3 regions of the Pseudomonas arsenicoxydans genome follow, and region 3 is predicted to be linked to each of the others. Evidence: predicted binding sites of a transcription regulator. Region 3 holds the regulator's gene; each other region holds the start of a gene.
The links. The regulator sigma-54, encoded in region 3, starts transcription at its own class of promoters, with help from an activator protein. The targets are predictions, from matches to a motif close to ANTGGCATNNANNTTGCTNT.
Positions count from the first base shown of each region.

Region 1: the regulator sigma-54 is predicted to act here: its motif matches at 1,317-1,336, upstream of BLQ41_RS14340 (circularly permuted type 2 ATP-grasp protein).
Region 2: the regulator sigma-54 is predicted to act here: its motif matches at 799-818, upstream of glnA (glutamate--ammonia ligase).

Region 1 covers NZ_LT629705.1:3,065,829-3,068,097, reverse strand. The annotation lists gene BLQ41_RS14340 (circularly permuted type 2 ATP-grasp protein) at 1-1,285, opposite strand, end outside; gene BLQ41_RS14330 (ribonuclease E inhibitor RraB) at 1,782-2,123, opposite strand.
Region 2 covers NZ_LT629705.1:700,859-703,127, forward strand. The annotation lists gene thiI (tRNA uracil 4-sulfurtransferase ThiI) at 1-584, opposite strand, end outside; gene glnA (glutamate--ammonia ligase) at 915-2,269, shown strand, end outside.
Region 3 covers NZ_LT629705.1:45,173-47,441, reverse strand. The annotation lists gene hpf (ribosome hibernation-promoting factor, HPF/YfiA family) at 1-182, opposite strand, end outside; gene BLQ41_RS00265 (RNA polymerase factor sigma-54) at 257-1,750, opposite strand; gene lptB (LPS export ABC transporter ATP-binding protein) at 1,935-2,269, opposite strand, start outside.

The DNA of each region.
Region 1 (2,269 bases), 3.0 Mb from region 3:
ATACGAACGGCCGCAGGTCGATGTGCCGTGGAGCGATGCCGTTTTCGACAAAGGTCGGACACGTCGACAACGACAGCGTCGGTTGCGCGATGTACGCATGGGGTTTGGCTTTGATCCGCGCGCGGAACGACTCGATCTCCGCCGCCGTCGCCGCCGGCCCCACCAGCATTCCGTAACCGCCGGAGCCTTGGGTTTCCTTGACCACCAGGTCTGGAAGGTTGGCCAGCACGTGGGACAGTTCAGAGGGATTACGGCACTGGAACGTCGGCACGTTTTTCAGGATCGGTTCTTCATCGAGGTAGAAACGGATCATGTCCGTGACAAACGGATACACCGACTTGTCGTCCGCGACCCCGGTGCCGATGGCATTCGCCAGCACTACGTTGCCGGAGCGGTATGACGACAAGAGCCCCGGCACGCCGAGCATCGAATCAGGGTTGAACGCCAGGGGATCGAGAAAAGCATCGTCGAGACGACGATAGATCACGTCGACGGCTTTCGGCCCGTCCGTGGTGCGCATGAACACTTTGTCATCGCGCACGAACAGGTCAGCGCCCTCCACCAGTTCAACGCCCATTTCCCGCGCCAGGAAGGCATGTTCGAAAAACGCGCTGTTGAAGCGGCCCGGCGTCAACACCACCACGCTCGGGTTATCGATCGGGCTGGAGCTTTTCAGGGTGTCGAGCAACAGATTCGGGTAGTGGTCGATGGGCGCGATGCGCTGGGCCGCGAACAACTCGGGGAACAGGCGCATCATCATCTTGCGGTCTTCGAGCATGTAGCTCACGCCGCTCGGTGTGCGCAGGTTGTCTTCGAGCACGTAGTACGTGCCGTCGCCATCACGCACCAAGTCGACGCCGGAGATGTGCGAATAGATATCGCGGTGCAGGTCCAACCCCTGCATCGCCAACTGGTACTGCTCGTTGGCCAGCACTTGTTCGGCCGGGATGATGCCGGCCTTGATGATGCGTTGCTCGTGATACAGGTCGGCGAGGAACATGTTTAGCGCCTTGACCCGCTGGATACAGCCGCGTTCGACAATCCGCCATTCGCTGGCGGGGATGCTGCGGGGGATGGTGTCGAAGGGAATCAGGCGCTCTGTCCCCTGCTCATCACCGTAAAGCGTGAACGTAATCCCGGCGCGATGAAACAACAGATCGGCCTCGCGTCGCCGTTGTGCCAATAGCTCGTCAGGCGTCTCGGCCAGCCAACGGGCAAACTCCCGATAATGCGGGCGGACCTGGCCGCCGGCATCGTACATCTCATCAAAATAGGTGCGGATCATGCCGTACTCCTTGTCACCCGGACATCTAGGCTTCGCAAGGCCCGTGCCATCGGCAGAAACGCTTTGATATCAATCAGTTGGATAATGCCTGCGTTAGTACCGCACCAATCCTGTGCAGCAAACGCCCCAAGCTGACAGCCCCCGCTTCATTGCAAGGCGAAGTTCTCGCCTATCACCAGCATAGTCAGAGTTGATTTCACTGCCCGGGAGTCGATACGGATAATCCACGCATCCGCTGCAAAATCTGACCGAAACTTCCCTTTAGCCGCCTGCTCAGGCGGTTTTTTTTGATTCCTTGAAACGTTATGAAGCAAATTGAAGATCAAAAGATCGCAGCCTCGTTGCACTCGACAGCTCCTACAAAGAACGCATTCCAATGTAGGAGCTGTCGAGTGCAACGAGGCTGCGATCTTTTGATCTTGATCTTCAAACCCCACAAACGAAAACGGCCAACCCGAAGGTCAGCCGTTGCTGAGCGTTGTCACTGTTCATAGCGTTATGCGAGTAGCCCTCGTACCTCCTGTTTGACGCCCCACCCTTCGATGATGCCGCCCAGAGGCTCGACCACCGCTTCGAAATCCTGCTCAAAGTCGCCAATCCCGTCATAGGTGGCGTACATCACTTTGCTCAGTTCCAGCGCCCATGCGCCGTCATCGCGCACGCTGATTTGTGCATTCAAGGATTCACCACAGTAATGCCCTGCCGCCCTGCGTGCCCGTTCCTCATCCGGGAAAATGGCGTAGAACTCGATGGGATGGAATCGTGAAAAGTCAAAACCGCCTTCTTTCATGCGGCGCAGCACGCTGCTGCTGATGTCTTCTTGATAGGCTGTGCTCATGAAACGTCCCCCTCAAATTGATGGATAGACTTTCCGTATTCCCGGCACTCGCAACCGATGGGTGCGAGCGATGCGGCAACGATGTTGCCGGTGGGAAGCAAGCATGTAGCTGACAAGACCAGACCTTAGCGATCCGTTCGCTGATC
Region 2 (2,269 bases), 660 kb from region 3:
GCAACGGTGGAATCGAAGCCGCCGGACATCAGTACAAGCGTCTGCTCCAGGGCTCCCAGCGGATAACCGCCGATGCTGTTGTGCTGGCTGTGGATCACGAACAACCGTTTGTCGCGAATTTCGATGCGAACTTCGATTTGCGGCTCTTTCAGCGAGATTCCGGCGGCGCCGCACTGACGACGCAGTTGGCTGCCGACGTATTTCTCGACATCCATCGAGCTGAATTCATGCTTGCCGGCTCGCTTGCAGCGCACCGAAAAGATCTTCCCGGCCAGCGAATCACCGAAGTGCTGCTTGCACTTGGCAACGATGTCGTCGAAGTCGCCCAGCGGGTATTCATCGACCTGCAGGAAATGCGCGATGCCCGGCATGCAGCTCAGGCGCTCGGTCATATCCTTCAGGGCCTTGGGCTCGCTGACGCGGGTTTCCAGCTCGAGATTGTCCCACACACCGTTCACCACCACAGCCGGGTCCAAGTCGCGGAGCACGGTACGGATATTTTTGGCCAACTGGCGGATGAAACGCATCCGTACCGGGCGGCTCTTGATGGTGATCTCGGGGAAGACTTTTACGATTAATTTCATGAAAACAGCGCGCGCAGGCCCAGCCGAAAAAGGGGGGCGCGGATTATAGCGGAAATTGCTCAAGGTTTAACCAGTTAATGTGCAGAAGGTTTCGCGCGCACCAAAACGGGTCATTTGGCGATTTAAACGCTACATTACAGGGCGCGATTTTCAGCTTTGCGCCGCTTTGAACCTTTATAAGCGTGAAATTGGGGCAAAAAACCCATGCTGGGGCACTGGCATGCAATTTGCTCCCTTGTGAGGCAGGTTGCCTTGGCAGAGTATTCGCGCCGGCATCACCCACATTCTAAGGGCATCCACTACTAAGCCCGAAGCCACCCGGAGGACACTATGTCGAAGTCGGTTCAACTCATCAAAGATCATGACGTCAAGTGGATTGATCTGCGCTTCACGGACACCAAAGGCACTCAGCACCACGTGACCATGCCGGCTCGCGACGCGCTGGATGAAGCTTTCTTCGAAGAAGGCAAAATGTTCGACGGTTCCTCCATCGCTGGCTGGAAAGGCATCGAAGCTTCCGACATGATCCTGATGCCGGACGACAGCACCGCTGTCCTCGACCCGTTCACCGAAGAACCTACCCTGATCCTGGTTTGCGACGTGATCGAGCCTTCGACCATGCAAGGCTACGACCGTGACCCACGTGCGATCGCCAAGCGTGCCGAGGAATACCTGAAGTCGACCGGTATCGGCGACACCGTATTTGTTGGCCCGGAGCCAGAATTCTTCATCTTCGACGAAGTGAAGTTCAAGTCCGACATCTCCGGCTCCATGTTCAAGATCTACTCCGAACAAGGTTCGTGGATGTCCGACCAGGACGTGGAAGGCGGCAACAAAGGCCACCGTCCAGGCGTCAAAGGTGGCTATTTCCCGGTTCCGCCGTTCGACCACGACCACGAAATCCGTACCTCCATGTGCAACGCCATGGAAGAAATGGGCCTGGTCATCGAAGTTCACCACCACGAAGTGGCGACTGCTGGCCAGAACGAAATCGGTGTGAAGTTCAACACCCTGGTTGCCAAGGCTGACGAAGTTCAGACCCTGAAATACTGCGTACACAACGTTGCTGATGCATACGGCCGCACCGCGACCTTCATGCCTAAGCCACTGTACGGCGACAACGGTTCGGGTATGCACGTCCACCTGTCCATCGCCAAAGATGGCAAGAACACCTTCGCTGGCGAAGGCTATGCCGGCCTGTCCGACACCGCCCTGTACTTCATCGGCGGTATCATCAAGCACGGTAAGGCCCTGAACGGCTTCACCAACCCGTCGACCAACTCCTACAAGCGTCTGGTCCCAGGTTTCGAAGCTCCAGTAATGCTGGCCTACTCGGCTCGCAACCGTTCCGCTTCGATCCGTATTCCTTACGTGTCCAGCCCTCGCGCTCGCCGTATCGAAGCACGTTTCCCGGATCCAGCAGCCAACCCGTACCTGGGCTTCGCTGCACTGTTGATGGCTGGCCTGGACGGCATCCAGAACAAGATCCACCCTGGCGACGCAGCTGACAAAAACCTGTACGACCTGCCGCCTGAAGAGGCGAAAGAGATCCCACAAGTTTGCGGCAGCCTGAAAGAAGCCCTGGAAGAGCTGGACAAAGGTCGTGCGTTCCTGACCAAAGGCGGCGTTTTCAGCGACGACTTCATCGACGCTTACATCGCTCTGAAAAGCGAAGAAGAGATCAA
Region 3 (2,269 bases):
ACTTCGCTGCCGGGAATATGCAACGTGGCTTCGATTTTCTGCTTCAGCTTTTCGACGCACATCGTGACTTGCACGTTGGTGATCTTGTCGAAATGCCTCTCTAATCGTTCGAGTTTTTCGCCGATGTAGGTGCGAAGAGGTTCGGTCACTTCCAGTTGGTGTCCACTGATGTTGACTTGCATACAGCTTCTCCTTCGTTGCCAGTGCATAAAGCGGTAGATCAGATGATCTACCACTGGAACGCTGTGGCGTGGCTCTACATCAACCGCTTGCGTTCGCTCGAAGGCGCGATCCCGAGGGATTCGCGGTACTTGGCGACGGTGCGGCGAGCCACCTGAATGCCTTGTGCCTCCAGTAAACCAGCGATCTTGCTGTCACTCAACGGCTTTTTCTGATTTTCCGCCGCAACCAGTTTTTTGATGATTGCGCGGATCGCCGTGGACGAGCATTCGCCGCCTTCGGAGGTGCTGACGTGGCTGGAAAAAAAGTATTTCAGTTCATATATGCCCCGAGGGGTATGCATGAATTTCTGTGTGGTCACCCGTGAAATCGTCGACTCGTGCATGCCCACCGCTTCGGCGATGTCGTGCAGGACCAGCGGTTTCATCGCTTCGTCACCGTACTCCAGGAAGCCGCGCTGATGCTCGACGATTTGGGTGGCCACTTTCATCAGGGTTTCGTTGCGGCTTTGCAGGCTCTTGATGAACCAGCGTGCTTCTTGCAATTGATTGCGCATGAAGGTGTTGTCGGCGCTGGTGTCGGCACGGCGCACAAACCCGGCATATTGGGCGTTGACCCGCAGCCGTGGCACCGATTCCTGATTCAGCTCGACCAGCCAGCGCTCGTTGTCCTTGCGCACGATCACGTCAGGGACGACGTATTCGGCTTCGCTGGACTCGATTTGTGAGCCCGGGCGCGGATTGAGGCTCTGCACCAGTTCGATCACCTGGCGCAGTTCATCTTCCTTGAGCTTCATGCGGCGCATCAGCTGGCTGTAGTCGCGGCTACCGAGCAGATCGATGTAGTCAGTGACCAGGCGCTTGGCTTCCGCCAGCCAAGGTGTCTTGGCTGGCAGCTGGCGCAGTTGCAGCAGCAGGCATTCGCCCAGGTTGCGGGCGCCGATACCGGCAGGCTCGAACTGCTGGATGCGATGCAGGACGGCTTCGATTTCGTCCAGTTCGATGTCCAGTTCCGGATCGAAGGCTTCGAGGATTTCCTCGAGGGTTTCGTCCAGGTAGCCCTGATTGTTGATGCAATCGATCAGGGTTACGGCGATCAAGCGATCGGTGTCGGACATCGGTGCCAGGTTCAGCTGCCACAGCAAATGGCTTTGCAGGCTTTCACCGGCTGATGTGCGGGTAGTGAAATCCCACTCGTCGTCATCGCTGCTCGGCAGGCTGCTGGCGCTGGTCTGATAAACGTCTTCCCATGCCGTATCGACGGGCAGCTCGTTGGGAATACGCTCATTCCAGTCACCTTCCTCGAGGTTGTCCACCGTCGGGGCGGTTTCCTGGTAGGAGGGCTCTGAAACATCGGCGTTGGGTTGCTGTTCGGCTTTGTCGGCCAAGGGGTCGGCGTTATCGAAGTCGTCGCCTTCTTCCTGGCGTTCGAGCATCGGATTGGACTCCAGGGCCTCCTGGATTTCCTGTTGCAGGTCCAGGGTCGACAATTGGAGCAGGCGGATGGCCTGTTGCAGCTGCGGTGTCATCGTCAGCTGCTGGCCCATTCTCAAGACTAGCGATGGTTTCATGGCAGGGGCTAAACACCTTATTCGCCGGCGCACATGCGCCATCCACTACAGGGCGCCGGAGCGCCAAACATAAGCAAATTATATGCCCGAAACTGCAGCGTTTGCCTAGAGCGCCGTAACAATAAAAAAATGTTGATTTTTTATCGAGACGAGCGCTCGGGCGACCTGCCAGACACCTGAGTGCTTACAGGCGGAACTCATGGCCCAGATAGACTTCTTTCACCAGGTCATTGGCCAGGATGGTGGCGGAGTCGCCTTCGGCAATGAGCTGTCCATCGTTGACGATGTAGGCGGTTTCGCAGATATCCAGGGTTTCACGGACGTTGTGGTCGGTGATCAGCACGCCAATGCCTTTGGCCTTGAGGTGGTAGATGATCTGTTTGATGTCGCCTACCGAAATCGGGTCCACGCCGGCGAACGGTTCGTCGAGCAGGATGAATTTCGGGTTGGTGGCCAGGGCGCGTGCGATTTCCACGCGGCGGCGCTCACCACCGGAGAGGCTCATGCCGAGGTTGTCAC